DNA from 3 places in the Streptomyces sp. KR80 genome. Region 1 is predicted to be linked to each of the others. Evidence: riboswitches for the same ligand, from Rfam matches in the RefSeq annotation. Region 1 holds a riboswitch; each other region holds the start of a gene.
The links. Region 1 has a riboswitch for cyclic di-AMP ahead of ACTWQI_RS17585 (murein hydrolase activator EnvC family protein). Riboswitches for the same ligand answer to the same signal wherever they lie in the genome.

Region 1 (10,197 bases):
ACGGGGACGTGCCGTCGGCGGGCTGCTCGTCGGTGTGGCTGACGATGAAGCGGGTGCCGGTGAGGACGAGCACGGTGACGTGCCGGCGCACCTCGTTGGCGTCGAAGGTGGTCTCCTGGTGGACCAGATACGACGCGACGGCCTCGCCGCCCACCGCGGCCTCCACCGCCTCGGCCACGAGAGCCGGGTAGTAACCACTGCGCTCGATCGCCGCGCGCAGCCCCTGGGTCGTCGTACCGGTCTTCGCCATGGGCCCATCCTACGGGGCGGAACACGCCCCGAGCCTCCCCCGCCGGGGCCTGCTCCACTCGCATCCCGAGCGCCCCGCTCACGGGCAGGCGGAGCACGGACGACCTCAGTACGCGGGGAGGCGGCGGGGGCCCAGGTCCGCCGGGGCTGGGCGGGGCGCAAGGCGTACGGAAGCCCCGAGCACGGTCAGACCGTGCGGTGCGACCACCACCGGCTCGAGCTCCACCTGGACGACCTCGGGGTGATCGTCCACCAGCCGGGAGACCCGGAGCAGCAGCTCTTCCAGGGCGGCGGTGTCGACCGGCTGGGAGCCGCGCCAGCCGAACAGGAGGGGGGCCGTCCGGATGCTCCGGATCAGCTCTGCGGCGTCGCGGTCGGTGACGGGGACGAGCCGGTGGGCGGTGTCTCCGAGCAGCTCGGAGGGGGCGCCGACGAGTCCGAAGGACAGCACCGCGCCGACCGCGGGGTCGATGGCGGCCCGTACGACCGTGTCCACGCCCCGCGGAGCCATCGCCTGGACGACCGGACGCAGCTCGTCGGCCTTGCCGAGGGCGTCGGTGAGCTCCTGGTGGGCCCGGCGCAACTCGTCCTCGGTAGTGAGGTCGAGCCGTACGCCACCGAGGTCGACGCGGTGGCGGAGGTGCGGGGCGGTGGTCTTCAGCGCCACGGGGTAGCCGAGCCGGGCGGCCGCCGCCACGGCGGCGTCCGGGTCGGGCGCGGGGAGCATGCGGAGCACCGCGATGCCGTAGCGGGCGAGCAGCCGCTCCGCGTCGGGGGCGGCGAGTGGTGTGCTGCGGGGAGCGCGTACCCCGCCGGGCTCCACGGCGTCCGGTCCTGCGAAGTCCTCGACGGCCCCGAGCAGCGTGTCGATGTCGGCCCCGGCCGCGGCCTCCTCGATGTCCTCGTACTCGGGCACCCGGCCGGGCTCCGCGGCGTACCGCCGCCACTGTGCGTAGCGCACGGCCTCGCCGAGCGCCCGCACGGCCCGCTCGGCGGCCGGGTAGGTGGGGATGCACGCGCCGCGCGTCGGCAGCGGCTCCTGGAGGGCGGCGGTCAGGCCCTCCATCTCCAGGTGGGCGACCACCACCGGCTTGGTCGCGCCGGCTGCGGCGACCGCCTCGCGTAGCGCCGCCGCCAGGGCGGGCTCGCCCTCCGCGGGGTCCGGGTGCACGTCGTCCGCCACCCAGGGGATGGCCGTCACGACGACCGCGTCGCACACGTCGTCGGCCAGGGCCTCGGTCAGCGCCTCGCGGAAGTCGTCGGGGGTCGCGGCCGTGGTGAGGTCGCGCGGCGGGAGCGGACGGAGGCGCTCGGTCAGGCAGGCGTCGTAGGCGAGCAGGCCGAGGGACTCCGAGTTGCCGAGGATCGCGACCCGCGGGCCGGACGGCAGCGGCTGTCCGGCGAGCAGCAGACCGGTGTCGGCGAGCTCGGTGATCGTGTCGACGCGGATCACCCCGGCCTGCCGGAAGAGGGCGGAGACGGTGGCGTCGGGGATACGCGTCGTGGGCACCGTGTGGCCGGGCGGCTCGCTGCCGCTGTGCCGGGCGCCCTTGACGACCACGACCGGCTTGACCGCGGCGGTGCGGCGGGCGAGCCGGGTGAACTTCCGCGGATTGCCGATGGATTCGAGGTACATCAGGACGACGTCCGTATCCGGGTCGTCGTGCCAGTACTGCAGGAAGTCGTTGCCCGAGACATCGGCGCGGTTGCCCGCCGAGACGAACGTGGAGATGCCGACCTGGCCCGCACCGCGCCGGTGCAGTCCGGAGAGGAGCGCGATGCCGATCGCGCCGGACTGGGAGAACAGCCCCAGCCGTCCGGCGGGCGGCAGCTCGGGGGAGAGCGAGGCGTTGAGGCGTACCGCGGGGGCGGTGTTGAGCAGGCCGAAGGCGTTCGGCCCGATGATGCGCATGCCGTACGAGCGGGCCTGGCGGACCAGCTCGCGCTGCCGGTCGCGCCCGGTGGGCCCGCTCTCCGCATAGCCGGAGGAGACCACGACCAGACCCTGCACCCCGTGCTCGCCGCAGTCCGCGACGACGGCCGGCACATGCTCGGCGGGGACGGCGACGACCGCCAGATCCACCGGCTCGGCGATCTCGTGTACGGAGCGGTGGGCCGGGACGCCCTCGGGTTCGAGGGTCGGGTACCCCTCGGGGAATGCGTGGTTGACCGCGTGCACCCGGCCCGTGAAGCCACCGTCGAGGAGATTGCGCAGCACCGTGCGCCCGACGCCACCGGGCGCACGGCCCGCGCCGACGACGGCGACGGAGCCGGGGGCGAGCAGCCGCTGGACGGACCGGGCCTCGGCGCGCTGCTCACGGCCGCGCTGGACGGCCAGCGACTGGTCGGTGGGTTCGAGGTCGAGTTCGAGGCGGACGACGCCGTCCTCGAAGCTGCGCTCCTGGGTGTAGCCGGCGTCCGTGAACACCTTGATCATCTTGGTGTTGGCGGGCAGCACCTCGGCGGCGAAGCGGCGGACACCGCGCTCGCGCGCGACGGCGGCGATGTGTTCCAGGAGGGCGGAGGCGACGCCGCGGCCCTGGTGGGCGTCCTGCACAAGGAAGGCGACCTCGGCCTCGTCGGCGATATCAGGGGGTACCGCGAAGCGTCCGTTGAGGGTGGCGGTGGGAGACTGGCGGGACGATGCGGGCATCCCACGGGAGTCGATCCGGTCGTAGCGGACCGTGGCGATGAACTCCCCGCCGACCGTGGCGGCCAGTCCGACGCGGTCTACGTAGTCGTGGTGGGTGAAGCGGTGGACGTCACGGTCGGAGAGCCGGGGGTACGGTGCGAAGAAGCGGTAGTACTTCGACTCGTCCGAGACCTGTTCGTAGAAGCTCACCAAGCGCTGCGCGTCGTCGGGGGTAATGGGACGGATCTGCGCCGTGCCACCGTCGCGCAGCACGACGTCGGCCTCCCAATGGGTCGGGTACACATGCTCCGACGGCGTCCGCATGAGGCCAAGCGTACGGGCGGGGGGTGGAGCGGAGCACTCCACACGACGTGAGAGACTTGACGGACGCGACTGGTCTAGACAACCGTGACCACCTAACCTGACACGACCTGACACCACCCGAAGGGCAACACCATGGTTGAGCGCCGCGTCACCGTCGGCTTCGCTGAGGGCCTGCACGCCCGGCCCGCTTCGATCTTCGTCCGCGCCGCGACCGCCGCCGGCGTTCCCGTGACGATCGCCAAGCCCGACGGTAGCCCGGTCAACGCCGCCTCGATGCTCGCCGTACTGGGCCTGGGCGCCCAGGGAGGCGAGGAGATCGTCCTGGCTTCCGAGGCCGATGGCGCCGAGATCGCTCTGGACCGCTTGGCGAAGCTGGTCGCGGAGGGGCTCGAAGAGCTCCCTGAGACCGTCTGAATTCTTCTCCGCTCCGCCGATTCGGCGGCGGCGGAATGCATGAGAGAGCCGCGGTGGCCGTACTCGCCACCGCGGCTCCCTTCTTTTCTGCTTTTCCCGCAGTGCCCAGAGGAATTCCCGGCCTTTGTATACAGGCTTTCTGTTAATTCCGGGCGCTCACCGTGTTTACGGCGGGTTTCGAAGTTCTCACATGAGGCGGGCGACGGCGCCGATATCCGGCGAGGGTGCGCTCGGTGTGCACCGCCATGACGGCGCGCGCCCGGTCGGCGTCACCGCGCGCCACCGCGTCCGCTATCGCCCCGTGCTCCTCCCAGGAGTCGACCGCCCGCACCGCCGCCTCGGGCACGTACATCCAGGCGATCTTCAGCCGGACCTGGGTGAGCAGCGCAGCCAGGCTGGGGCTGCCCGAGGCCTGGGCGAGCGTCTCGTGGAACCAGCCGCCCAGCGACCGCAGATCCGCCAAGTGTCCACGCCGGGCGCGCTCCTGCCCCAGTCGCACCAGTCCGCGCAACACCTTCAGGTGTGCTTCCGTGCGCCGCTGGGCGGCACGCGCGGCGCCCAGCGGCTCCAGGAGAGCGCGGATGTCGAGCAGGTCCGCCGCCTCCTGCTCGGACGGCTCGGCCACACAAGCGCCCGCGTGCCGCCGGGTGGTCACGAAGCCCTCGGACTCCAGGGTGCGAAGGGCCTCGCGGACGGGCACCCGCGAGACGCCGTAGCGCCGGGCCAGGACCTCCTCGGTCAGCCGGCCGCCGGGCGGGTGCACCCCCGCGACGATGTCGTCGCGAATCGCCTGACAGACCGCGTGCGCCGGAATGCGGCTCCTGGCCACTGTTTCGCCACTCACACTCGACCCCGCATGGCCGGACCTCCGCTTTAATCCCCGTGAAACACGCTCGAACACCGCTTGTTCAGGGACTCTATTGCAATGCGGTTGAATTTCCGACAGCGACGGCCCGGATATGGATATCTTTTGGCCAAAGGACCGGCCAGACGGGGCCTGGTCGGTGCCTCAGAGGCTCACGCCGTGCGAGCGGAGATATCCGATCGGGTCGATGTCCGAGCCGTAGTCCGGGGACGTCCTGGCCTCGAAGTGCAGATGCGGACCGGAGGAGTTGCCGCTGCTCCCCGACAGGGCGATCTGCTGACCGGGGGTGACACGCTCGCCGACGGAGACTCCGATGGACGAGAGATGGCCGTACTGCGTGTACGTGCCGTCGGTCATCTTGATCACGACGTTGTAGCCGTAAGCGCCGGCCCAGTCGGCCTCGACGACGGTGCCCGCCCCGACCGCGCGGACAGAGGTGCCCGAACCGGCGTGGAAGTCGACGCCGGTGTGGCTGCCGGAGGACCACGCACCGCCGGAGGCCCCGTACTGGGCGGAGACGTAACTCCCCTCGACCGGCAGGACGTAGGTGTTCAGGCGCTTGCGCTCGGCCTCGCGGGCGGCGCGCTCCTTCGCCTCGCGCTCCTTCTTGGCCTCGGCCTCGGCGGCGCGCCGTGCCTCCTCGGCTCGCTTCCTCGCCTCGGCCTCGGCCTTCGCCCGGGCCGCGGCTCGTTCGGCGGCCTCCTGCTGCGCCTGGGCCTGCCGCTCGATCGTGTCCTCGAGGGTGTCGCCGGCGACGATTGCCTGGCGCAGCCCGGTCTCCTCGGCTTCCGGTGCCTCGGCGGAGGGGGCGGCGAGCGCGGGCGTGGCGGCGAGGGAGGCGACGACGCCGGTGGCGGCGAGCGTGGCTATGCCCGCGAGGTTCGCGCCGGAGCGCGCAAGACGGCGAGGCCGGCGGTGCTTCCCGGCGGCACGGGTGAACGCCATGGGGCGGCGTACTCCTTTCCTTCCTTCTCGCCTACCGGGTTAGCTGACGGGTTCGGAGCAGGAAGGTCTCCTACGGGCCCTCTCGGAGAGGCACCCGATTCACCCCAGGGGACGTGGGTCCCCGGCTCCCCTGGCTCGCGCCGTACGGGGACTCGGCGATGGCTGCCCGGGGCCGCGGATGCGGCCGGTGGTCGGCCGGACAGCCGGACCGACGCTAAACGGGACATCTGTCAAGCACCAAACGGATACAGGGTTTTGTAGCGCACACCACAGAAGAACAGGCAGCCTCACCAACAAAACGGACAGGGGCCACACCACCCCAAACGGCCGTGCCCCGGCGCCGTGGAGGCGCCGGGGCACGTCATATCCCTGGAAAAGGGAGGATTCTTGGTGGCGGTCAGCCGCCGACGACCTTCACCTCGCCGATGCCGAGGGCCCGTACGGGCTCCTCGATGGCGGACGCATCGCCGACGAGGATGGTGACCAGACGGTCGACCGGGAAGGCGCTGACGGCCGCCGCCGTCGCCTCGACCGTGCCGGTGTCGGCGAGCTGGGCGTACAACTGGGCCTGGTAGTCGTCCGGCAGGTGCTGCTCGACCTGATCGGCGAAGGTGCCGGCGACCGCGGCCGCGGTCTCGTACTTGAGCGGTGCGACACCCACCAGGTTCTGCACGGCGACATCGCGCTCGGCGTCCGTCAGCCCCTCGGCGGCGAGAGTCCGCAGCACCTTCCACGCGTCCCCCAGGGCCGGGCCGGTGGAGGCGGTGTCCACCGACCCGCTGATGGCGAGCAGCGACGCGCCCGTGCCGTCCGGAGCAGATCGGAGCACCTGACCGAAGGCGCGCACGCCGTACGTGTAGCCCTTCTCCTCGCGCAGCACCCGGTCGAGACGCGACGTCAGGGTGCCGCCGAGGCAGTAGATGCCGAGCACCTGGGCGGGCCACACCCGGTCGTGCCGGTCCGAGCCGACCCGGCCGATCAGCAGCTGGGTCTGCACGGCTCCTGGCCGGTCGACGATGACGACACGCCCCGTGTCGTCGGCGGTCACCGGCCGCACGGGGCGGGGCTCGGCGGTCCCGCCGGTCCATGCCCCCAGGGTGTCGCCGAGCACCGTGGCCAGGTCGATGCCGGTGAGGTCGCCGACGACCACGGCGGTCGCAGTCACCGGCCGGACGTGCGCCTCGTAGAAGGCCCGTACGGCCGCGGCGTCGATCCGCTCGACCGTCTCCTCGGTGCCCTGTCGCGGGCGGGACATCCGGGAAGCGGCCGGGAACAGCTCCTTCGAGAGCTCCTTGGCGGCCCGCCGGGCGGGGTTGGCCTGCTCGTGCGGGATCTCGTCGAGCCGGTTGCGGACCAACCGCTCGACCTCGTTGTCGGGGAACGCGGGCGCGCGCAGGGCGTCGGCGAGCAGACCGAGCGCCTTGGGCAGCCGGGAGGCCGGGACCTCGAGCGAGACGCGGACGCCGGGGTGATCGGCGTGCGCGTCGAGCGTGGCACCGCAGCGCTCGAGCTCGGCGGCGAAGTCCTCGGCCGTGTGCTTGTCGGTGCCCTCGGACAGCGCCCGCGCCATGATCGTGGCGACGCCGTCCAGCCCCGAGGGCTCGGCGTCGAGCGGGGCGTCCAGGTTCACCTCCACCGCCACGACCTGCTGGCCGGGGCGATGGCAGTGCAGCACGGTCAGGCCGTTGGGCAAGGTGCCGCGCTGCGGGGCCGGAAAGGCCCACGGCTTGGCGACTCCGCCCTGTGGCTGGGGGTGGAAGGTCATCGTGCTACCAGTGGGGGTGGCGTCGTTCACTGGGCCGCCTCCTCTTCTACGGTCTCGTCGGCGGCCTGGCTGTCGGCGGGGGCGGTCGGCTCGTAGACCAGGACCGCGCGGTTGTCCGGGCGCAGCCGAGCGGCGGCCACCGCTCGGACCTCCTCGGCGGTGATGTCGAGCACCCGCTGGACGGCGGTGAGCGCCAGCTGCGGGTCGCCGAACAGCACCGCGTACCGGCACAGCTGATCGGCGCGGCCGCCGACGGTGGCGAGCTGGTCCAGCCACTCGCGCTCCAGCTGCGCCTGGGCCCGCTCCATCTCCTCGGAGGTGGGCCCGTCTTCGGCGAAGCGGGCCAGCTCCTCGTCGACCGCTGATTCGATGTCCGGGATCTCCACACCGCCGGAGGCCTTCACGTCCAGCCAGCCGAGGGACGGCGCGCCGGCGAGGCGCAGCAGACCGAAGCCCGCGGCGACGGCCGTACGGTCGTGGCGCACCAGGCGGTTGTGGAGGCGGGAGGACTCGCCGCCGCCGAGGACCGTGAGCGCCAGGTCGGAGGCGTCCGCCGCGCGGGCACCGTCGTGCGGGAGGCGGTAGGCGCACATCAGGGCACGGGACGGGACCTCCTCCTCGACGACCTCGCGCAGCTGCTCGCCGATGACGTCCGGCAGTGAGCCGTCACGCGGCTCCGGCTTGCCGTCGTGGGCCGGGACGGTGCCGAAGTACTTCTCGATCCAGCTGAGCGTCTGCTCCGGGTCGATGTCACCGACGACCGACAGCACCGCGTTGTTCGGCGCGTAGTAGGTGCGGAAGAAGTTCCGCGCGTCTTCCAGGGACGCGGCGTCCAGGTCGGCCATCGAGCCGATCGGGGTGTGGTGGTACGGGTGGCCCGCGGGGTAGGCCATGGCGATCAGCCGCTCGAAGGCCGTGCCGTACGGCACGTTGTCGTAGCGCTGGCGGCGCTCGTTCTTCACCACGTCCCGCTGGTTGTCCAGGCTCTGCTGGTCGAGCGCGGCGAGCAGGCTCCCCATGCGGTCGGCCTCCAGCCAGAGCGCCAGCTCCAGCTGGTGGGCAGGCATGGTCTCGAAGTAGTTCGTCCGCTCGAAGCTGGTGGTGCCGTTGAGGGAGCCGCCGGCGCCCTGGACCAGCTCGAAGTGGCCGTTGCCCGGCACCTGGGCGGAACCCTGGAACATCAGGTGCTCGAAGAGGTGCGCCAGGCCGGTCCGGCCCTTGACCTCGTGACGGGAGCCGACGTCGTACCAGAGGCAGACCGCGGCGACCGGGGTCAGGTGGTCCTCGGAGAGCACCACGCGCAGGCCGTTGGCCAGGCGGTGCTCGGTCGCTGTCAGGCCGCCGGAACCGGCCTGTTGCGTGGCCGTGTGACCCATGGGCATGTACGTCCCTTCGATCGCGGGTGTGACTGCAGGTCGTGAACAGTGCTGCCACTGTATGCAAGCGCGCTGCCACCTGGCGAAGTTCCCGTACCGTGCGGAGCTCACACGGGTCGCGGACCACGTTGTCGGCGGGTGGGTCCACAATGGTCCGCGTCAGACCCTCCCTCCCCTCGCCGCCTTCGGCGCAGGGAGGGGCCAGGACCCGCTCAGGCAGTTCTAAGGAGCAGCAGCCGCGATGGCCCGCCGCAGTACGAAGACCCCGCCGCCGGACGAGTTCGAGGAGCGCATCCTCGACATCGACGTCGTGGACGAGATGCAGGGATCCTTCCTGGAGTACGCCTACTCGGTCATCTACTCGCGTGCGCTCCCCGACGCCCGCGACGGCATGAAGCCGGTGCACCGCCGCATCGTGTACCAGATGAACGAGATGGGCCTGCGCCCCGACCGGGGCTATGTGAAGTGCGCCCGGGTCGTCGGCGAGGTCATGGGCAAGCTGCACCCGCACGGCGACGCCTCGATCTACGACGCGCTGGTGCGCATGGCGCAGCCCTTCTCGATGCGGCTGCCGCTGGTCGACGGGCATGGGAACTTCGGCTCGCTGGGCAACGACGACCCGCCGGCCGCGATGCGGTACACCGAGTGCCGGATGGCCGCCGCGACGTCCCTGATGACCGAATCGATCGACGAGGACACCGTCGACTTCGCGCCGAACTACGACGGGCAGGAGCGGGAGCCCGCCGCCCTGCCGGCCGCGTATCCGAACCTGCTGGTCAACGGCGCCTCCGGGATCGCTGTGGGCATGGCGACGAACATGCCCCCGCACAACCTGGGCGAGGTGATCGCCGCGGCCCGCCACCTGATCAAGCACCCGGGCGCGGACCTCGAGACCCTGATGCGGCACGTTCCCGGTCCGGACCTGCCGACCGGCGGGCGGATCGTCGGCCTGAGCGGGATCCGGGACGCCTACGAGACGGGGCGCGGCTCCTTCAAGATCCGTGCGACCACGACGGTGGAGAACGTGACGGCCCGGCGCAAGGGCCTGGTCGTCACCGAGCTGCCGTTCACCGTGGGTCCCGAGAAGGTGATCTCCAAGATCAAGGATCTGGTCAACGCGAAGAAGCTGCAGGGCATCGCGGACGTCAAGGACCTCACCGACCGCACGCACGGCCTGCGTCTGGTGATCGAGATCAAGAACGGCTTCCACCCCGAGGCCGTGCTGGAACAGCTCTACAAGTTGACGCCGATGGAGGAGTCCTTCGGCATCAACAACGTCGCGCTGGTGGACGGGCAGCCGCTGACGCTGGGCCTGAAGGAGCTGCTGGAGGTCTATCTGGACCACCGCTTCGACGTGGTGCGGCGGCGCAGCGAGTTCCGGCGCGGCAAGCGCCGCGACCGGCTTCACCTGGTCGAGGGTCTGCTCGTCGCCCTGGTCGACATCGACGAGGTCATCAGAATCATCCGGTCGAGTGAGAACGCGGCGGAGGCGAAGGAGGGTCTGATCGCCCGCTTCTCGCTGAGCGAGGTCCAGACGCAGTACATCCTGGACACCCCGCTGCGCCGGCTGACCAAGTTCGACCGGCTGGAGCTGGAGGCGGAGCGCGACCGGCTGGGCGTGGAGATC
Region 2 (10,197 bases), on a different contig from region 1:
CACGGCGGAGGCGATCCCGCTGTGACGGCTCGCTAGCCGCCAGGGGCGACGAAGGAGAGCGGACATCGCACGGAACACGGAGGGGGAGACATGACCACAACCGCACCGCACCACGGACCGTCCTGGGAGGAGCTGGTCACCGCCGCTCTGCTGGGGACGGAGCGACGGGTGCCTCTGCTGACCACCCTTGGGCGCGAACCGGCCCGCGCCTTGCTGGACGCCGCCGCGGTCAGCGCCGTGCGACGGCGGGCAGGCCTGCGGCCCACGGTGGCGTCGACGCGACCCGAGGTCGCGCCCCAGGACGACCGCCCGCCACTGCCGCCCGCTGCCGGACGACGGTTGGAGACGTTGCTGGCGAACCGGGCGGGAGGCCCCGGCGGCGGAAGAAGCCGCGGGGCCGCGCCTGACCTCACAGAGCTGCTCCCCCAATGGCTGACGGCCGCGAACCGGCACGGTTATCGGGCCCCCGTGTCCCTCCTGCCCGCGCTGCTCGAGGCCGCCCGAGCCCGTACCGATCTGCGGCCGGAGGCACTGACCCTCGCGGGACCGCGCGCGCTGTGGCTGGCCGGGCTCAATCCGGACTGGAAGTTCGCCCTGCGCGGGGCCGCAAGGGATGCGGCCCTGCCGGAGACGGACAACCCGGACGCCATACGACGGCTCTGGCAGGAGGGGCTGTTCGCCGAGCGGGTCGCCCTCCTCTCCGCTGTACGCCGCCGAGACCCGGCCGCCGCACTCGAACTGCTCGGTTCGACCTGGCCCACGGAACGGGCCGAGGACCGGCTGATGTTCCTGGACTCGCTGCGCACCGGGCTCTCGCCCGCCGACGAGGCGTTCCTGGAGCAGGCCTTGTCGGACCGCAGCCGCAACGTCCGCGCCACGGCGGCCGAACTGCTCTCGTCGCTGCCCGGCTCGGCGCTCGGCGCCCGTATGGCCGCGCGAGCGGCCTCCTGCGTCGCGCTGGACCGCGTCGGCCTCAACCGCATCGGTCTGGACGGCCTCGGTGTGGACGGCGTCGGCGTCGGGACCGCCGACCCGGACACTGCGCACGGCGTGCCCCTGATCGTCGTCAAGGCGCCTCACGAGTGCGACGCCGCCATGCAGCGCGACGGTGTCGTGCCGAAGCCACCGGCGGGACGCGGGGATCGCGCCTGGTGGCTGGGCCAGCTGGTGGAGGCGGCTGCGCTGAGCACGTGGACCGAGCGGTTCGACCGCGTACCGGCGGAGATCGTGACGCTGCCGGTCGCCGACGATTGGCGGGCGGAGTTGCACGCCGCCTGGTGCCGGGCGGCGGTCCGGCAGCGGGACGTCGCCTGGTCACGCGCGCTGCTCGGGCTGCCCGCGACAGCGTCCGCAGCGACGGTCGGTTGGGCGTCGTTGAGCGAGCGGGCGATGCTCCTGTCCGCGCTGCCTCCCGACGAACGGGCCGCGTGGGTGGCGGAGTTCATCGCGGCCCACGGACTCCCGGAGGCCTTCCAGATCCTCGGCGTGTGCGCGGTCCCCTGGGCCGAGCCGCTCGGCCGCGCGGTGGTGGACGCTCTCGACATCGCCCGGGACGCGGGCAGCTATCCGTGGAGCTTCAGCGGGGTGATGGGCCTGGCCGAGCGCTGCCTGGACCCGGCGCAGGCGAACCGGCTGGAGGTGCTCACCGCGATACCGGACGAGGCGGAGGGGGCATCGCCGGGGGCGGGCGGCTACTGGGCCGAGGCGTTCCAGCGGCTCGTGGGGACACTCCGGCTGCGCGCAGCGATGCTCCGGGAGCTGGAGGGGCTCCCGGAACCGGATCCGGCGTCGGAGACGCCGTGCGCCTGACCGGGCCCGGTTCGCCCGACAACCTACGGGTGGTGACCTTCCGCACAGTCGAAGGCACCCTGAGTGACCAGCCCCCCTGGGCGCCGGGTTGAGCGACGGGCGGCCGCGAGAGCAGTGCGATCCGCAGCGCGGGGCTGCCCGGACATGGCCTAGGCGGCCAGCTCGCGGACGTTCGCCCGTACCCAGGCGACGACCTCGCTGGTCGTGGTGCCCGGCGTGAAGATCTCAGCGACCCCCTGCTCCTTCAGCGGAGCGATGTCCGCCTCGGGGATGATGCCGCCGCCGAAGACCTTGATGTCCTGGGCGTCCCGCTCCTTCAGCAGCTCCAGCACCTTGGCGAAGAGAGTGTTGTGCGCGCCGGACAGGATGGACAGGCCGATGGCGTCGGCGTCCTCCTGGATCGCCGTGTCGACGATCTGCTCGGGGGTCTGGTGCAGGCCGGTGTAGATGACCTCCATACCGGCGTCGCGCAGCGCCCGTGCGATGACCTTGGCGCCGCGGTCATGGCCGTCGAGCCCCGGCTTGGCCACCACCACGCGGATCGGACCCGACACGCCCATCACTGCCTCCTGTACGTCTGCCGTCACCGCATGCATGCGTGAACGAACGTTATCTCCAGCATCCCGTACCCCGGCAGTTTTACGCTGTGGACCGAGGGGGAAATCACACAGTGGGACATTTTGAAGGAGAGCCGCAGCGAGGCCTCCCGCCCCACCGCGCGGGCATGCGCGCGACCGGGGCCGCCCGGAGCCGAGCCGCTCGGGCGCTGCACCGGCCATTGCCACGGCTGTCCACAAGGGCATACGGGGGACGGAGCCGTCCTCTCGCGTGCCGCTGGGAGGTCGGCCGATGGGGTGTTTGCCTTTCCTTCCCAGCGCTTTGCGCCCTTCTGCCGCCCGCCTCAAGGCCACCGCTCTGGACCTGGCGATCCTCGCCGGACATGCGGTGCTCTACCCGACCGGCGTGGTCCAGGAGCGTTGGGACAGGAGCCGGGAGGACCGAGCGTCCGCGCCCTCCCCCACCACATCCGCCGAATCCGCCGAATCCGCCAAGTCCACCGAAACCGCCCGCTCCGCCCTCTCGACGGAGCTCACCGAATCCACTGAAGGCGTGCGACTCACGGGCCCGGAGCAGTACGTGCCATCGGCGGAACACCTGCTGGACGACCCGAGGTCCCCCCGCCTGCCCACCGGCGACGGCCAGGACCGGCTGCCCGTCCTCCTCCTGCACGGCTTCATCGACAATCGCTCCGTCTTCGTCCTGCTCCGCCGCTCCCTGCGCCAGCACGGCTGGGACCATGTCGAAGCCCTCAACTACTCCCCCCTCAGCTGTGACATCCGGGCCGCCGCAGACCTCCTCGGGCGGCACATCGAGGAGTTCTGCGAGCGCACCGGACACGACCGGGTGGATGCGGTCGGGCACAGTCTGGGCGGGCTCATCGCCCGCTATTACGCTCAGCGGCTCGGCGGTGACACCCGGGTCCGCACGCTGGTCACGCTCGGCACTCCGCACTCCGGCACCCGGATCGTGCCGCTGCTGTCCGCGCACCCGATCATCCGGCAGATGCGCCCCGGCTCCGATGTGATCGAGGAGCTGGCACTGCCCGCACCGGGCTGCGCCACGCACTTCGTGAGTTTCTGGAGCGATCTGGACCAAATCATGATTCCGCTGGAGACCGCCCAGCTGCGCCACCCCGATCTGGTCGCACACAACGTGCAGGTCAGCGGCGTCGGCCACCTCGCTCTGCCGGTGCACGGCGCGGTCGCGGCGGGAATCCGCCAGGCGCTGGACGCGGCGGCCGAAAACGGGGGCGGTTCGGAGGCGGCCTCCGTCGCCTGATCCCCTCGGGCAAGGCGAAGCACGGTCGAACGGCATTCGAACGCAAGGCCAAACTACGACCGTCAGTCAACCGAAAGACGGCTAAATGCCCGTTACTTGGCGAGCGGAAACCTGCGGAAGATTGTCGCCGTCGCGTACCGCCGGGTACAGTCACCGCACTGCACTGCCCTGGGGGCCACCCCAGACCCCCCAGCTCCTGTTGCCGAGGCGAAAGAGAAGTTGGTGGTGAACGACCGTCACCCATCGGGGAGCGCGAGCTCGCCCCCGACTGCCCACGCCGCTGCCGAGGCCCCGTACGGGCTGTACACCGGCTATGGCGAGCAGGGCGCCCACAGCGGCTACGCCGGGTACGACGGCACTGCTTCTCAGAACAGCTGGGGCACCGGCACCTTCGACCACCTCGGCATGGCCTACGGCGACGCCGACCCGCTCTTCGGGGCTCTGCCGGGCAGCTATGACACCGGCCAGTACGCGACCACGCAGTGGGACACCACGGGCTCCCCGTCCGTCTCCTACGACGCGTACGGCGCGCAGACGTACGGCGCAGCGGGCACGTACGGCGGAGCAGACACGTACGGCGCAGCAGGCACGTACAGCGGGTACGACACGACGGCGTACGGCACCGGCAGCTATGACGTCTCCACCCTGTGGGCGGCCAACATCCCCGCCCAGGCGGGCCCCGCTCCGGTCGAGACCCTCGACGGCACGGGTCAGTGGGATGCCGGCGCCTGGACGAACACCGGCGTCGAGTACGGCACCACGCATTACACGACCGGGGAGTATGAGACCGCGCAGTGGGCCGAGCAGCCTCCGGCGCAGACCCAGACCTGGGACGTCTCGGCCCAGGCGGCTATGCAGGAGTTCCAGGGTGGCGCGCCCGAAGCCATGACGGACGTGGCCGAGGAGCCCTACGCCTCGGTTCCGGAAGCCGAGGCCGAATCCACCGCCCTCTTCGAGGCCCTGGACCCCACCGGTTTCGACGCCGGCCCCGGCACCGACCCCGGCTCGTATCCGGAGGAACACCCGGGATTCGACACCGATGACAGGGTCGTGTTCGCTTCGGCGCCGGGCCGCCCGGTCGCCCGCAGCGTGAGCCGGAGCCGACGCCGCACCCCCGGCCGTTCCGCGCTCCTCACCGTCGCCGTCCCCTCGGTCGCCGTGATGGGCGTGGCCGGCATCGCCGCCGCCTCGGTCAGCGGCCTCGGCAAGGACGACAAGACCGAGCAGGCCGCGCCCGACACGGGCGTCAAACCGGCCGCGGCGAACAGCAAGCTCGACACCCAGCTCGCCTCGCTCACCGCCGATGCCGACGACTTCGCCGACCGCGCCAGCCGTACCCAGGAGCGCCTCGACCTCAAGCAGCGCCAGCTCGCAGAGAAGAAACGCAAGGCGGAAGAGGCGGCCCGCCGGGAGGCGCTCCGGCCGAAGTACGCGCTGCCGGTTGAGGAGCAGGGGCTCAGCGCGTACTACGGCCAGGCGGGCGTCAACTGGATGTCGGTGCACAGTGGCATCGACTTCCCGGTCAGCTACGGCACGCCGGTGATGGCGGCGACCGACGGCACGGTCCGTACGCAGTACAACCTCTCGTACGGCAACATGGCCATAGTCACCGCCCCCGATGGCACCGAGACCTGGTACTGCCACCTCAGCAGCACCAAGATCCGCTCCGGCTCCGTCAAGGCGGGGGATGTCATCGCCTATTCCGGCAATTCCGGCAATTCCACAGGCCCGCACCTGCACTTCGAGGTACGGCCCGGCGGCGGATCGGCCATAGACCCTCTGGCCTGGCTCCGCAACCACGGCCTCGACCCGACCTGACCGGCCCGACCCACCCCCTCACAGCACTGGGTGGCACACCGGTCGGCTCTACAGCTTCTCCACCGGCGCATAGCGCAGCAGCAGAACCTTCGGCTTGTCGTCGCCGAAGTCGATCGTCGCCTTCGCGTCGTGTCCGCTGCCCGTCACCGACATCACGGTGCCCAGCCCGAACTGGTCGTGCGTGACCCGGTCCCCGACCGCCAGCGAGATCACCGGCCGGTCCGTGGCCTTCCGCGTCGACCACCCGCTCGGCCCCGCCTTCGAGCGCGCGGACGACGACAGCGACGAACCCAGCCCGGCCAGGGCGCCCGCCGACGCCGACGGCGTCGCAGGCCCCGAGCGGCGCCACTCCACATAACAGTCCGGGATCTCCTCCAGGAACCGCGAGGGCGGGTTGAACGACGGCTGACCCCAGGCGCTGCGCATGGTCGACCGGGTCAGATACAGCCGCTCCTGCGCACGCGTGATCCCGACGTACGCCAGCCTGCGCTCCTCCTCCAGCTCCTTGGTCTGCCCAAGTGAGCGCAGGTGCGGGAAGACACCGTCCTCCATGCCGGTCAGGAAGACGACCGGGAACTCCAGGCCCTTGGCGGTGTGCAGCGTCATCAGCGTGATGACCCCGGAGCCATCCTCGCGCTCGTCCTCGTCGGGAATCTGGTCGGAGTCGGCGACGAGCGCGACCTGCTCGAGGAATTCGGCGAGTGTGCCCGGGTTCTCCTCGGTGCGGTCCTGCTCGAACTCCAGTGCCACAGCGGCCAGTTCCTGGAGGTTCTCGATCCGCGTCTCGTCCTGGGGGTCCGTGGACGCCTGCAGCTCCGCCAGATAGCCGGAGCGCTCCAGGACCGCCTCCAGCACGGCCGCGGGCCCGGCGCCCGATTCGGCGACGGTGCGCAGCTCCTCCATCAGCGCGTTGAACCGCTTCACGGCGTTGGCCGAGCGGGCCGCCATCCCGTACGCCTCGTCCACGCGGCGGAGAGCCTGGGCGAAGGAGATCTTCTCGCGCAGTGCAAGGGCCTCGATCATCGCCTCCGCGCGGTCGCCGATGCCGCGCTTGGGCACGTTGAGGATCCGGCGCAGCGGCACCGTGTCCTCGGGGTTCGCGAGCACCCGCAGATACGCGAGAATGTCGCGGACCTCCTTGCGCTCGTAGAAGCGCACACCGCCGACGACCTTGTAGGGCAGCCCGACCCGGATGAAGATCTCCTCGAAGACACGGGACTGAGCGTTCGTCCGGTAGAAGATGGCCATATCGCCGGACTTCGCCTCGCCCGCGTCCGTGAGCCGGTCGATCTCGTCGGCGACGAACTGCGCCTCGTCGTGCTCGGTGTCGGCGACATAGCCGGTGATCGCGGAGCCCGCCCCGGCATCGGTCCACAGGTTCTTCGGACGGCGGTTCTCGTTCCGCTCGATGACGGCGTTGGCCGCGCTGAGAATGGTCTGGGTGGAGCGGTAGTTCTGCTCCAGCAGGATCGTGGTGGCCTGCGGATAGTCCTCCTCGAACTGGAGGATGTTACGGATCGTGGCCCCGCGGAAGGCGTAGATCGACTGGTCGGCGTCGCCGACCACGCACAGCTCTCCGGCGTGCTCATCGGTCCCCACCAGCTCGCGCACCAGCATGTACTGCGCGTGGTTGGTGTCCTGGTACTCGTCGACGAGGACGTGCCGGAACCGCCGCCGGTAGTGCTCGGCCACGTCCGGGAACGCCTGCAGCAGGTGCACCGTGGTCATGATGATGTCGTCGAAGTCCAGCGCGTTGGCCTCGCGCAGCCGCGACTGGTACAGCGCGTACGCCTCGGCCAGCGTCTTCTCAAAACCGTCGCTCGCCTGCCCGGCGAAGGTCTCCTCGTCGATGAGCTCGTTCTTGAGGTTGGAGATCTTGGCGCTGAAGGCCTTCGGCGGATAGCGCTTCGGGTCGAGGTCGAGGTCGCGGCAGACCAGGGACATCAGGCGCTTGGAGTCGGCGGCGTCGTAGATCGAGAAGCTGGAGGTGAAGCCGAGCTTCTTGCTCTCACGGCGCAGGATGCGGACGCAGGCGCTGTGGAAGGTGGACACCCACATCGCCTTCGCCCGGGGCCCGACCAGGGCTTCGACGCGCTCCTTCATCTCGCCCGCGGCCTTGTTGGTGAAGGTGATCGCGAGGATCTGGCCGGGGTGCACCCGGCGGGTGCCCAGCAGATACGCGATGCGGTGCGTCAGCACGCGGGTCTTGCCGGACCCGGCGCCGGCCACGATGAGCAACGGGGCCCCGGTGTGGACGACGGCGGCGCGCTGCTGCTCGTTCAGCCCCTCGAGCAGCGCTGCGGGGTCGACCGCGGGGCGTGCGGCACCGTCGCGGTAGTACGCGTCCCGGCCGCCGGGGTCCCCCGTGCCGGTGTGCGCCGGAGGAGCGTCGAAGCGCCCGCCGAAGAGGTCCGCCGGGATGTCCTCGGGCGCCCCGGCATCCTCGGGAGGCGGAGGAGGTTCCTCCGCACCCCGGTGTCCCGGATGCTCCAGATCCGCCAGAAAGCTGTCGTCGAAAAGGCTGCTCATCGCAGCCGAGTCTAGGCCGCCGGACCGACAGACCACGCCGCTTCCCGCTTCTCACCTCCCGGCCGTCGGGAGCCGTCGGCAGTGACGCGATCCGTAACGGAATGGCGTCTTGAGGACGCGACGCGTAACCGAAATCGACTGAAACGATCACAGCGCAAAAAGGTCACGAAAAGGTTTCGGGCATATCGAACATCAGCCTTCACAGCAGCCCCACAGGTTGGCTACCGTGCTCGATCAGGCGGCCCGCACCCCCCGCTGGCGACCGCGTCGGCACGGGCAGCCTCCGCTGAGTCCGGTCTGCCCACGTGGCATCCGGAGCCGGGGACCCGACCCCCCTCTTGTCGCGCACCTGGACGGGAGGGACCAGAACCACCGGGGTGAATCGGCCCGCACGCGCAGCGCCCAGAGCCCGCCGCGGACGGGTCGTAGGGCAACCTTCCGATCCGCCCGAACCCGACAGCTAACCCGGTAGGCGGTCCACGGAAGGAGTCGTGCGTCTTGCCGTCGCACCGCAAACCGCGGACCAACATTCTCGCCTCCCCCGGCTCGAGCCGAGCCGCCGTAGGCCTGACCACCGCGGCTCTCGCCGGCGTCACGCTGCTCTCCCAGAGCGCGCAGGCGGCGCCCCGCGAGCCCGCAGAGCCGAAGCCGCAGAGCATCGAGGACGTACAGAAGAAGGTCGACGACCTCTATCGGCAGGCCGGTACGTCCACCCAGGAGTACAACGCGGCCAAGGAGCGCGCCGACCGGCAGCGCACCAAGGTCGACGCGTTGCTCGACGACGTGGCGAAGCGCACGGACAGACTCAACGACGCGCGGCGGCAGTTGGGCAGCTACGCGGCCGCGCAGTACCGCAACGGCGGTATGGACGGGACCGCGACCTTCCTCCTCGCGGACAACCCGCAGGGCTACTTCGAGCAGAACCATCTGATGGACCGGATGACGGGCCGTCAGCGCCAGGTCGTCGAGGACTACCGCGACCAGCAGGAGGCGGCGGCGAAGCAGCGTGTCGAGGCCACCCGGAGCCTGGAGACGCTGTCCGAGTCGCAGCAGAAGCTGCGGACCAGCAAGGAGTCCGTGCAGGCCAAGCTCGCCGAAGCCCGCGAGCTGCTGTCGAAGCTGACCGCCGAGGAGAAGGCGCGGCTGGCGGCGCTGGAGCGCAAGAAGAAGGAAGAGGCCCGCCGCAAGGCCGAGGAGATCGCGCGGCAGCAGCGCGAGGAGCAGGCCCGCAAGGAACGAGAGCAACGGGAGCGTGAGCGCGAGCAGGGCGACGGCTCTCAGACCAGCCCCGGCACCGGGTCAGACTCGGACTCGTACTCAGCCAAGGCGGCCGAGGCCATAGCCTTCGCGCGGGCGCAGATAGGCAAGCCGTACGTGTGGGGCGCCACCGGCCCGAACTCGTACGACTGCTCCGGCTTGACCCAGCGCGCGTGGAAGATGGCAGGGGTGTCGCTGCCGCGCACCACGTGGGACCAGGTGGAGATCGGCACGAAGGTCGCCATGAAGGACATGAAGCCGGGCGACCTGATCTTCTTCTACGACGACATCAGCCACGTCGGCCTCTACATCGGCGACGGCCAGATGGTCCACGCCCCGAAACCCGGCGCGAACGTCCGCACCGAGTCGATCACGTACATGCCGTTCCACAGCGCCGTCCGCCCCGCGTAACTCACCGCAGAGCGCATGCGGAGCGCCCCGCCGACCCCGTCGGCGGGGCGCTTCGGTCAGACCCAGAGCACGGCGATGAAGATGTTCGCGACCGTCATCAGGCCGACCGTGCCGAAGGCGGCCTTGTCGGCCCGCTCCTCGTCCCGCTTGACGTAGACCAGGGCGAGGATGGCGACGAGCACCGCCAACTTCACGCCTATCTTGAGGTTGTTGACGGCCTCGCCGTCGGCCTGGTTCAGGCCGACCAGTGCGAGGCCCGTGACCAGCATCGTCAGTGCGCCGTGCAGCATCGCCGGGGTGAAGCGCGCGGTCCCGGCGCCCATCGCCTTCATCTGGGTGAGGAAGCCACCGAGGAGCGAGGCGATGCCGATGATGTGCAGAGCAACGAAGACGTTGATGAGTAGGTCCATGGCGCGGAGCCTAACCGGGCCCATAGCACCGGGCGCCGGTCAGGTTTGCCTCAATCGACCGCTCGGTCGCGCCCGCGCGGAGAACCGGCAGAGCCGGGGATTCACCCGCCTCTTCTGTTCAGGA
Region 3 (10,197 bases), on a different contig from region 1:
CCAAGGCCGGAGCCGTGCCGTCAGAAGGCCGGTCCGCCCAGGCGGTCGCCCGCCGCGGCCAGCCGCCCCCAGAGCAGGTCCGCGAGGCTGCGCACCAACTGGTCGCGGGAGCAGGGCCGTTCCCGGAGCCACCAGTCACCGGCCGCGTGCATCATGCCCACGATGCCGTGCCCCCAGGCCCGGGCCAGCTCGTCGCCACCCGGTCCGAGGTCCACCCGCTCGGCGATGACCTGGGCGAGTTCCTCGCCCATCCGGCGGAGCAGCGGTGCGGAGTGACGGCCCACGTCGAATCCCTGCTCGCCGGGCTGTGCCTCGTCGGAGGGGTGCATGAGGAAGCGGTAGACCTGCGGCCGCGCCTCGATGGCGGAGAGATAGGTGTCGAGCGTGTTCTCGACGCGGTCACGGCGGTCGGCGGGGGCGTCGAGCGCGGCCCGCAGCCCGGCGAGCAGAGCGTCGGTGTGGCGCGCTGCCAGCGCCCGGTAGAGCCCGCCCTTGTCGCCGAAGTGCCGGTAGAGGATCGGCTTGGTGATGCCGGCCTCGGCGGCGATGGCGTTCATGGACGCGCCGGGGCCCTCGCGCAGCACGACCCGGTCCGCGGCCTCCAGCAGTTCCTTACGGCGCCGTTCTGCGGCACGCTGCTGATCGTCCCGCTGACTGGTCTCCATGGTCTCTCCCCGCCCGTGTGCAGTGGTGCCTGCGCGCAACGTAACACCTGGGAGCCGAGAAGATCGGATGGCGACGAGGAGTTGACACTTTCTACTAGCTGGTAACAGACTGTGGTTACCGCAAGTAACAGGCAGGTGGAGGGGACATGGCCGAGTTCACGCTCGAGCTCAACGAGGATCAGCAGACCGTCCGGGAGTGGATCCACGGCTTTGCCGCGGATGTTATGCGACCGGCGGCCGCCGAGTGGGACGAACGCGAAGAGACGCCGTGGCCGGTCATCCAGGAAGCTGCCAAGATCGGCCTGTACTCCCTCGACTTCTACGCGCAGCAGTACTTCGACCCGACCGGCCTCGGCATCCCCGTGACCATGGAGGAGCTCTTCTGGGGCGACGCGGGCATCGGCCTGTCCATCGTCGGCACCGGCCTCGCGGCGGTCGGCGTTCTGGCCAATGGCACCGAGGAGCAGGTCGGCACCTGGATCCCGCAGATGTACGGCGACGCGAACGACGTCAAGGTGGCGGCCTTCTGCTCCTCCGAGCCCGACGCCGGTTCGGACGTCTCCGCGATGCGCACCCGGGCGGTCTACGACGAGGCCAAGGACGAGTGGGTGCTGAACGGCACCAAGACCTGGGCCACCAATGGCGGCATCGCGAACGTCCATGTCGTCGTCGCCGTGGTCGACCCAGAGCTGGGTTCCAAGGGCCACGCCTCCTTCATCGTGCCTCCGAACACCCCCGGACTCTCCCAGGGCCAGAAGTTCAAGAAGCACGGCATCCGCGCCTCCCACACCGCCGAAGTCGTCCTCGAGGACGTCCGCATCCCCGGTCACTGCCTGCTCGGGGGTAAGGAGAAGCTCGACGAGCGCCTCGCCCGGGCCCGGGAGCGCGCGAAGACGGGCGGCGAGCGTGTTCGGAACGCCGCCATGGCCACCTTCGAGGCATCCCGGCCGGCCGTCGGCGCCCAGGCCGTCGGGATCGCCCGCGCCGCCTTCGAGGTCGCCCTCGACTACGCCAAGACCCGCGTCCAGTTCGGCCGGCCGATCATCGACAACCAGGGCGTCGCCTTCCAGCTCGCCGACATGCGCACCCAGATCGACGCGGCCCGGCTGCTGGTCTGGCGCGCGTCCTGGATGGCCACCGCGGGCAAGCCCTTCACCAGCGCCGAGGGGTCGATGTCCAAGCTCTACGCCGGCGAGGTGGCCAAGTCCGTTACGGCCCAGGCCATGCAGATCCTCGGCGGCAACGGCTTCACTCGCGAATACCCGGTGGAGCGTATGCACCGGGATGCCGCCATTTACACCATTTTCGAAGGGACCAGCGAGATTCAGCGTCTGGTCATCGCGCGCACCCTCTCGGGCATGTCCATTCGCTGATCCGGCAGCGGTCGCCCGCCGTCAGCCCGCGGGCGGTCTGGAGTCCGCGTACGGGTTCGCTGGCTCGGGGACGCGCCGGACCGTCTCGACGTCGAGTGCCGCCGCCGCGGAAGGCGTGCCCATGGTCCCCACTGGCCGCCAGGTGCCGGTCACCGTGACCCAGGAGTCGGCCGGCGGGGGAGCGGTGCCGTGCATCGCGACCTTGATCGACTGCGAATCGGCCGCACAGCAGCTCAGGATGAGCCGGGTCAGGTACCAGGTTCGGTCGTTGCCGGGTGTGACGAAGCCGGTGAGCCGCACCGTACGGCCCTCCAGGCTCCGGCCCCGGTCCTGCCGTGCGCGGGCCCGGAAGTCCGAGAGCCGTAGGGCGACCGGGGAGGTGTCGGGCAGCGGAGCGAACCGCGCCTGCGTCCCGGTCGTCCGGTCGGACTCGCGTGCGGCGGTGTAGGAGCCGAGCGCGGGCGGGGTGAAGAACAGCAGAGTGATCGCCGGGAAGAACAGCAGCCAGGCGATCCGCGGCCCACTGCTGTGATCGTGACCGTGCCCATGGTCCCCGTAGCTGCCGTCGGACTCCGCCGAGCGCTTGGTGAAGGGGAAGCCGTCCCGCGCGGCGCCGACCATTCCCAGGGCGACCAGCAGCACCCCTGAGACGATCAGCAGCGGCCGCAGGCCCTCCTTCACGTACCGCAGGTACACCTCGCTGAGGAGCGAGATTTGCAGGACGCCCGCGCCGGAGAGCAGAAGCAGCAGAACCTGGACATTCCGCCTCACAGGATCCACCACCCGACGAGTGCGCTGCAGGCGACGGCGACCAGCGTCGTCGCCGTTGAGAACCGGGCGGCGAACGCCCGCCCGAAGGTGCCCGACTGCAGGGCGATGAGTTTGAGGTCGACCATCGGCCCCACCACCATGAACGTCAGCCTGGCCGTGGGGGAGAAGCCGGTCAGCGAGGCGGCGACGAAGGCATCCGCCTCCGAGCAGACGGCGAGCACCACGGCCAGCGCCGCGAGGAAGGCGACGGACAGCCACGCCGACCCGGAGAAGGTGTCCAGCACCGAGTGCGGCACGGCGACATTGAAGGTTGCCGCGGCCATCGCCCCCAGGACCAGGAAGCCGCCCGCGTGCAGGAAGTCGTGCTGGAAGCCGAGCCGGAACTCCTCCCACCGGCTGTGCCCCGGCCGGTGCCCGCCGGTGCGGACCGGTAGCCGCAGCCACTCCGCACGGCCCAGCCGGATCCACAGCCACCCCATGACCACGGCCGTGATCAGCGAGGCGAGAAACCGCGCCACCACCATCTCGGGCCGACCGGGGAAGGCGACGGCCGTCGCGGTGAGGACGACCGGATTCACCGCTGGAGCGGACAGGAGGAAGGTGAGCGCGGCGGCGGGGGCGACCCCGCGGCGGATCAGGCTCCCCGCCACCGGCACCGACGCGCACTCGCAGCCGGGCAGGACGACGCCGGCGGCGCCCGCCACGGGAACGGCGAGCGCGGGCTTCCGGGGGAGGACCCTGCTGAAGACATGGGCGGGAACGAACGCGTTGATGGCTCCCGAGAGCGCCGTACCCAGCAGCAGGAACGGCAGGGCCTGGACCACGATCGCGACGCAGATGGTCCGCCACGCCTGTAAGGCGGGCGCGTTGAGGCCGCCGACCCCCTTGGCCACGGCGAATGCGGCACCGAGGAGGAGCGCCGTGGTAGCCGCGAGGGTCCACGCGGACTGGTCGAGGGATCTTCTCCGGGCTAGGGGTGCTCGGGGTGCCGGTGAGGTCACCAGCGAAGCGTCGATCAGCTCGTCCGCTCTCTCCACACCGACTCCGAAGGTTCGCGACCGGGGGCTCTCACGATAGTGGGCAGCGGCTTTCGCCTCGGTACGCCGGGCGGCGATAAGGGTTATTCATCCGATTCGCCGGATACATCCATGAGCACCAAAGAGGCTGCTAATAGCTTCAATACAGCAAACGTGAACACCTCTGCTAAATCGGACAATCGGCCCCAGGTGAGCCATCTCACAGAACAATCCTGTGTTCATGCGCTGCTGGGTGCACGAAAGGGGCACATCCCCCAACTCGGTTACAGCTCGCCGATGGTGAGGAGTCGTTCCGTAGTAATGCCTATCGCTCTCGGGCAAGGGGCGGCAGCGCAGCGTGACACCACGCCAAATGGATCTCCGATAAAGCAATCCGCGGAATACCCGCTACTTGTCGCGAAGAAATTGATGCGTCTAGTTTTGCGCTGCCTGCCCATCGAAAGGGTGGGCGGCCTTCTGCCGGAGCGCCGAGTCCTGCCGCCGGCCGAAGGAGAACCACAACGCACCACGGCAGGAGCGGGGGAACCAGGTAAGTGCCGTACCTCGCGAATTTGTGAGGCGCGGCTTGGGGTGAAGACGTGCCGCAGCGCAAGGCGCTGGTCAGGGCGCGGCCGGGCAACTCCAGCCCGAACCCGACAGCTCACCTCGCAGGCGTAGGAGAGGAAGATCCCTATGTCTGCACGCGGTCGTCACCGCCGTTACAAGCCAAGTCGAGTTTCCCGAGCCTATACAGCCGCCGCCGCGGGCGGCGCCGGTATCGCGCTCCCCTTCATAGGCGTCAGCCACGCGAATGCCGCCTCCGTCGACACCTGGGACAAGGTTGCGGAGTGCGAGAGCACCGGCAACTGGAGCATCAACACCGGCAACGGCTTCTACGGTGGACTGCAGTTCACCCAGGACACCTGGAACGAGTTCGGCGGCACCGAATACGCGCCCCGGGCCGACCTGGCGTCCAAGGAGCAGCAGATCGCCATCGCCGAGAAGGTGCTCGCGGTCCAGGGCCCCGGCGCCTGGCCGGTGTGCTCGGGCAAGGCCGGCCTGACCAAGGGCGGACCCGCGCCCGAGGTCTCCCCCCAGGGGAAGAAGGCGTCCGCCCCGGCCGAGAAGAAGGCCGAGTCCAAGCCCGCCGCTGACAAGGGTGGGGCGAAGCCCGAGTCGTACACCGTCGTCCCCGGCGACTCCCTCTACAAGATCGCCACCGCTGAGCAGGTCTCGGGCGGCTGGCAGACGGTCTACGAGGAGAACCGAGAGGTCGTCGGCGACAACCCGAACCTGATCTTCCCGGGTCAGAAGCTCTCCATCGGCGACGGGAAGGCCGAGGCCACGCCGAAGCCGCCGGCCCCCAAGCCCGCCGCTCCCAAGCCGGAGAAGCCGCGGCAGGAGGCGCCGAAGCAGAACGCCTCCGGCTTCACCGCGCCGGTCGACGCCTCGCCGAGCACCCCGTACCGCGCTTCCGGCGGCAGCTGGGCCAGCGGCTACCACACGGGTGTCGACTTCTCCGCCCCCACCGGCAGCATGGTGAAGTCCATCGGTGCGGGCGAGGTCGTCTCCGCGGGCTGGGGCGGCTCGTACGGCAACCAGGTGGTCATCCGCCACGTGGACGGCAAGTACAGCCAGTACGCCCACCTGTCCTCGCTGTCCGTCTCCCCGGGGCAGAAGGTCTCCGGCGGTGACCGGGTCGGTCTGTCCGGCTCGACGGGCAACAGCACGGGTCCGCACCTGCACTTCGAGGTGCGCACCAGCCCGGACTACGGCTCGGACATCGACCCGCTCGCCTACCTTCGCGAGCACGGCGTCACGATCTGAGCCCGCGACATCGGGAGGGCATCTGCCCCCTCTCCTCACGACTGAGGCGTCCGAACCTGGCGACGGGGGCGGGCGCCTCAGTCGTTGTCGTCACCCGCGCGTCCGCGTTCCGAGGGCGCGGCTGAGGACCCGTGGTCATGAGGCGCGGCACAGGGCGCGGATGAGTCCGGCGTGCAGGGGATAGCGCGCGGTCAGTTCGGCCTCGTCCCCGCCCTCGTAGTCGGCCGGGGTGAAACCGGGGGCCATCGTGCAGCCGAGGAGCGCGCGATCGCCGCCGGGGCGTACCCGGGCACCCATCCATGTGCGGCCCGGCACGACGAACTGCACGTGCTGTCCGGCGCGGACGTCCTGCCCGAGCACCTCCACCCGGGAGTCCCCGCCGGGCTCCAGCAGCAACAGCTCGACGGGATCGCCCAGGTAGAAGTGCCAGACCTCGTCGCGCGGCAGCCGGTGCATGGCGGAGAAGTGGCCGTCCTCGACCGACAGCAGGAGGAGGATCGCCGAGCCGGAGGGGATCCCGTCCGCCGACTCCGGTCCCGCCCAGGTGCGGCGGAAGAGACCGCCCTCCAGGGGCAGCGGTTCCAGGCCGTACATGAGGACCAGTTCGCCGGCCGAAGGGATGGGATCACGCATGCACTGCCTCCGCGCCACGCTCGTGTGTGATGGACTTCACAGTATTCGGTATTCCGCTTCATGCATTGCGCGCGGACTGCCGTGTTCCGGCCAGTTTCGCAAGCGCGGGCAGTTTCCTCGCATCCTTTCCTAGGGGAAACCGCGTCCCGCGAGACGATGGTCTTGATAGAAGCTGACGGCTTTTCAGGAGGCTTCCGGAACGAGGATCTTCGAAATACCGAGGCACTCTTGTGGCGCCGGGAATACCCGTCCTAGCCTTTCGTGCGCCCGCAGGAGAGGAAGCGCGCTATGTCCGCACGTGGCCGCCACCGCCGCCATCAGCCGAACCGCATATCTCAGGCCTCCCTCACCGTCACCGCCGGCGGCGCGGGCATGGCCCTGCCCCTCGTGGGCGTCTCCGGGGCGACCGCGGCACCCGCCGACACCTGGGACGAGGCCGTCGGGTCAGGCGGGGTGGCGCTGACGCGCGAAGGAGTGGGCCCCCGGGCCGCGTCCGCCGGTGCGGCAAGGGCCGATACTCCGGCCACGGGCACCGAACGGCCCGCCACCGAACGCCAGGAGCGCGCGAAGCCCGAGTCCTACACCGTGGTCAGCGGCGACACCCTGTTCACCATCGCACGGGTACGCGATGTCGACGGCGGCTGGGAGCGGCTGTACGAGGACAATCGCGAGGTTATCGGCGGCGATCCGGATCTGATCCTCCCTGGTCAAAGACTCGCGCTCGGGCCGAGGACCAAGCCGCCCGGCAAGCCGGGTGCCGCCACGTCGCCGAAGGAGACGAGGGCGCCTAGGACGGCACACAAGCCCCGTACGAAGCCGCAGCGAGTGGCCCAACCGGCTCCCCACGCCGCGGAGTTCACCGCACCCGTCAGCGGTGTCGGCCCGAGCACGCCCTACCGTGCGTCCGGCAGCAGCTGGTCCAGCGGCTACCACACGGGCGTCGACTTCTCGGTCCCCACCGGCACATCCGTGCGGGCCGTCGCCGGCGGCCGGGTCGTCTCGGCGGGCTGGGGCGGGGCATACGGCTACCAGGTCGTCATACGCCACTCCGACGGCAAGTACAGCCAGTACGCGCACCTGTCGGCGCTCACTGTCCGTCCCGGCCAGCCGGTGGGCGGAGGCCAGCGGATCGGCCGGTCCGGGTCGACCGGCAACACCACGGGCCCGCACCTCCATTTCGAGGTGCGGACCGGCCCGGACTACGGCTCCGACATCAATCCCCTTGGCTACCTGCGAGACAACGGCGTCGGCATCTGAACCCCCGCTCGGCAGAGCTTGTTCATGACGTCGGCGTTGCGCGGCCCCGTCAGGCCGCTGACCCGGAGTCGTGCCCGGTGGGTTCCCTCCCGGCAGGTGCGGGCGGGCCCGACCCGTCCCGGATACTGTCGAGCTGTTCCGCCGCCGGGCGCAGGAGCCACAGGTCACCCCCCGGCGGGGTCTGCAGCTTCCTCAGCGCGGCCCGCGCCTCGCGGTCACCCGCGTCGGCCGCCGCGTGGACGATGTCAGAGGCGGCGTAGGCGCGGAAGTCGAGTTCGGGATGCGGCCACGGCTGGGCTCCGGTGGCGGCGGGCAGCAGATAGCGGACTGCCCCGAGGATGCTGCCACCGCCCGGGCCGGTGTAGCGCCACAGGTCGACCCCGACGCGCTCGCCGATCGCCGCGAGACGGGTGAACGCGACGAGATTGAACGTGGAGTAGTGCCAGCTGCGCGTGCGGGAGAGCTCGCCGGGCTGGCGGCCGTCGCGGGCGATCTGCGCGTTCACCAGTCGCGTACGGGCGTCGACAACCGTGCTACGGGCGAGGTCCTCGCGGCCGACCGCGGCGGCCAGTGCGGCCACCTGCATGGCGTGGAAGGTGCCGTGGTTGTTCTTGGCCGCGGCTTCCTCTTTGCCGAACGCGCTGTTCAGCAGCCAGTCGAGGAACTGGACGTTCCAGGTGCGGAATTCGCTGCTGTCCCGGTGCGACCAGCCGGGGGCGCCGGTGTCCAGGATCGCGGCGGCGTCGACGAGGCTGGTGAAGCCCTGTGAGAAGTCGATGATGCCGATGGCGCGGCCGTCGTACTTACACGGGATGAACTGGGCATGGACAAGGCGGGGGTTCATCCGGGTCGTCGGGTCCACGAACCAGGTGCGCAGGATGCGTGCCGCGTGTTCGGCGTAGGAGCGCTCGCCGGTGTAGTACCACGCGAGGGAGAGCTCGTAGGCCGATGCGAAGACCTTGGCGCGCTCGGGGTGGTCGGTCATCCGGTCCACATCGGGGTTTCGCTCGCCGTCCCGCTGAACGTACGGACAACCGTAGGGATTGGCCTCTGTCTTCGGCTGGGTGGGCCACCAGTACGGGGCCTGGCTGAAGTAGTCGTGTCTGTCCCCGCTCGGCGGCACCTGTTCCTTGTCGGTGACCGTCCACGGTCCCTGGTCCAGCCATGCGTCGGCCCGTGCGGTGAGTGCATCCAGCGCTCGTATGGCGTCCTTGTCGCCGGCCCGTACTTTCGCCCGCGCCCTGAGGAGTTCCTTGCCTTCGAGCACGACGGTCCGCGGCACTGCGGGAATCCGTTCCGCTTCGGTGCGGCCGACCGCATGCCCCATCGGCACGGTGACGGCCGCGACGAGGGCGGCGAGTACGAGGGCGACGCGGCCCATGTTCCTGCGGGCGGTGCGGCGTACTTCAGGTCGTGCGTCGTCCACGAGGCACTCCGATCGAGCGGTGGCCGGCCGAGTGTTCTCGTATGTGAACCTGGGGCTCGCATGTGAACACCGGTGATGCGTGGGGAACGTAAGCCCCCGCGGCACCGCCGTCAAGGCCCAGGCCGCTGATCCCCTGTCAGTCTCTGCCCGGTGCAAGGCGGGTGTCGTAACGGGGAGCGCCCCCGGTGCGACCACCGCACACAGGCGTGGGGCGACCATGCGTGTGTCACTGGCGCCGTTCGCGCCGCATGAGATCAGCGTGATAGGGGCTCACGGATCGTCGTCGACGTCGCGTCTGCTGCTGCGGCCCGCGCGGTACGGTCGGGCGTCGGTGCCCGGATCCAGTTCGAGGGCCTCCAGCAGGAGGACCAGATCCTCCGCGTCGCGGGCGTAACCGGCGACCACCCTGCGGGCCTTGGCGCGCAGGTCCCGCCACTCGCTCGCGGCCCGTTTCGCTTCCTGTCCCTGGCCCTTGGTCGCCTCTCCCGGGTCGAGATGGGGCGGCCGGCGCCCGGATGAGGGGTTCATCGGACGATCCTCGCGTCGGCGCGCTCGCCCGTCGCAGGGGCGCGGCCGAAGGTCACCGGATCGGCCCACCGTGGCCACCGCGGTCGACGAGCTTGCTCGCTGCCGGGAGACTGCCGAGAGAAGTGCTGTAGTCTTCAACTAGCGGTAGCGCCGCCATGGAGTCGGCATCCATCCCATGCGCCCCGCACCTCAGTCGGCCTCGGCCAGGTCCCCCCGTCCTGGCCGAGGCATTTTTCTGCGCCAACGTGAGCTCCCCGACGCAAGCGCGGGGCGGCGTGCGGCGTGCGGCGGTCGGCTGCCCTGACTGCACTCGGTGCCACCGCCGGCTGAACACCCGGACGGGCAGGGCCGTACTACACGGCAGGCGGGCCCACCGCCCGACCCGCCAAGGAGGTCTGCCGGATGACCGTCCATCGCACCGCCGTCGCGGCTGCCTTCGTCGGTGTCGCCCCGCTCCTGCTCACCGCGGTGGCCGCGGGGCCGGCTCAGGCGCACGGGGCGCCGACGGATCCGATCAGCCGCGTCGCCGCCTGTGGCCCGGAGGGGGGACGGCGCACGGCGTCGGCGGCCTGTGCCGCGGCGGTCGCCGCGGGCGGTGGGCATGCGTTCGACGACTGGGACAACCTGCGACGGCCCGACGTCCGCGGCCGGGACCGCAGAGTCATCCCCGACGGCCAGTTGTGCAGCGCCGGGATCGATGC

Region 2: it holds a riboswitch for cyclic di-AMP, as region 1 does, so the genes downstream of both, ACTWQI_RS13175 (NlpC/P60 family protein) here and ACTWQI_RS17585 (murein hydrolase activator EnvC family protein) in region 1, are expected to answer to the same signal.
Region 3: it holds a riboswitch for cyclic di-AMP, as region 1 does, so the genes downstream of both, ACTWQI_RS18340 (transglycosylase family protein) here and ACTWQI_RS17585 (murein hydrolase activator EnvC family protein) in region 1, are expected to answer to the same signal.

Annotation. Positions count from the first base shown of each region.
Region 1 is NZ_JBQQCD010000011.1:104,641-114,837, reverse strand. It holds gene ACTWQI_RS17605 (DUF5998 family protein) at 1-250, opposite strand, end outside; gene ACTWQI_RS17600 (bifunctional acetate--CoA ligase family protein/GNAT family N-acetyltransferase) at 356-3,205, opposite strand; gene ACTWQI_RS17595 (HPr family phosphocarrier protein) at 3,338-3,619, shown strand; gene ACTWQI_RS17590 (GntR family transcriptional regulator) at 3,762-4,463, opposite strand; gene ACTWQI_RS17585 (murein hydrolase activator EnvC family protein) at 4,629-5,429, opposite strand; cyclic di-AMP (ydaO/yuaA leader) riboswitch at 5,444-5,597, opposite strand; gene ACTWQI_RS17580 (M16 family metallopeptidase) at 5,827-7,194, opposite strand; gene ACTWQI_RS17575 (M16 family metallopeptidase) at 7,221-8,576, opposite strand; gene ACTWQI_RS17570 (DNA gyrase/topoisomerase IV subunit A) at 8,812-10,197, shown strand, end outside.
Region 2 is NZ_JBQQCD010000007.1:124,685-134,881, reverse strand. It holds gene ACTWQI_RS13205 (SWIM zinc finger family protein) at 1-25, shown strand, start outside; gene ACTWQI_RS13200 (DUF5691 domain-containing protein) at 91-1,809, shown strand; gene ACTWQI_RS13195 (cobalamin B12-binding domain-containing protein) at 1,959-2,369, opposite strand; gene ACTWQI_RS13190 (esterase/lipase family protein) at 2,659-3,648, shown strand; gene ACTWQI_RS13185 (M23 family metallopeptidase) at 3,874-5,466, shown strand; gene pcrA (DNA helicase PcrA) at 5,515-7,995, opposite strand; cyclic di-AMP (ydaO/yuaA leader) riboswitch at 8,270-8,485, shown strand; gene ACTWQI_RS13175 (NlpC/P60 family protein) at 8,494-9,663, shown strand; gene ACTWQI_RS13170 (hypothetical protein) at 9,720-10,073, opposite strand.
Region 3 is NZ_JBQQCD010000012.1:66,501-76,697, reverse strand. It holds gene ACTWQI_RS18360 (TetR family transcriptional regulator) at 21-665, opposite strand; gene ACTWQI_RS18355 (acyl-CoA dehydrogenase family protein) at 812-2,038, shown strand; gene ACTWQI_RS18350 (TIGR03943 family putative permease subunit) at 2,060-2,809, opposite strand; gene ACTWQI_RS18345 (permease) at 2,806-3,846, opposite strand; cyclic di-AMP (ydaO/yuaA leader) riboswitch at 4,338-4,515, shown strand; gene ACTWQI_RS18340 (transglycosylase family protein) at 4,519-5,652, shown strand; gene ACTWQI_RS18335 (cupin domain-containing protein) at 5,788-6,285, opposite strand; gene ACTWQI_RS18330 (M23 family metallopeptidase) at 6,574-7,542, shown strand; gene ACTWQI_RS18325 (alginate lyase family protein) at 7,592-8,923, opposite strand; gene ACTWQI_RS18320 (hypothetical protein) at 9,239-9,496, opposite strand; gene ACTWQI_RS18315 (lytic polysaccharide monooxygenase auxiliary activity family 9 protein) at 9,899-10,197, shown strand, end outside.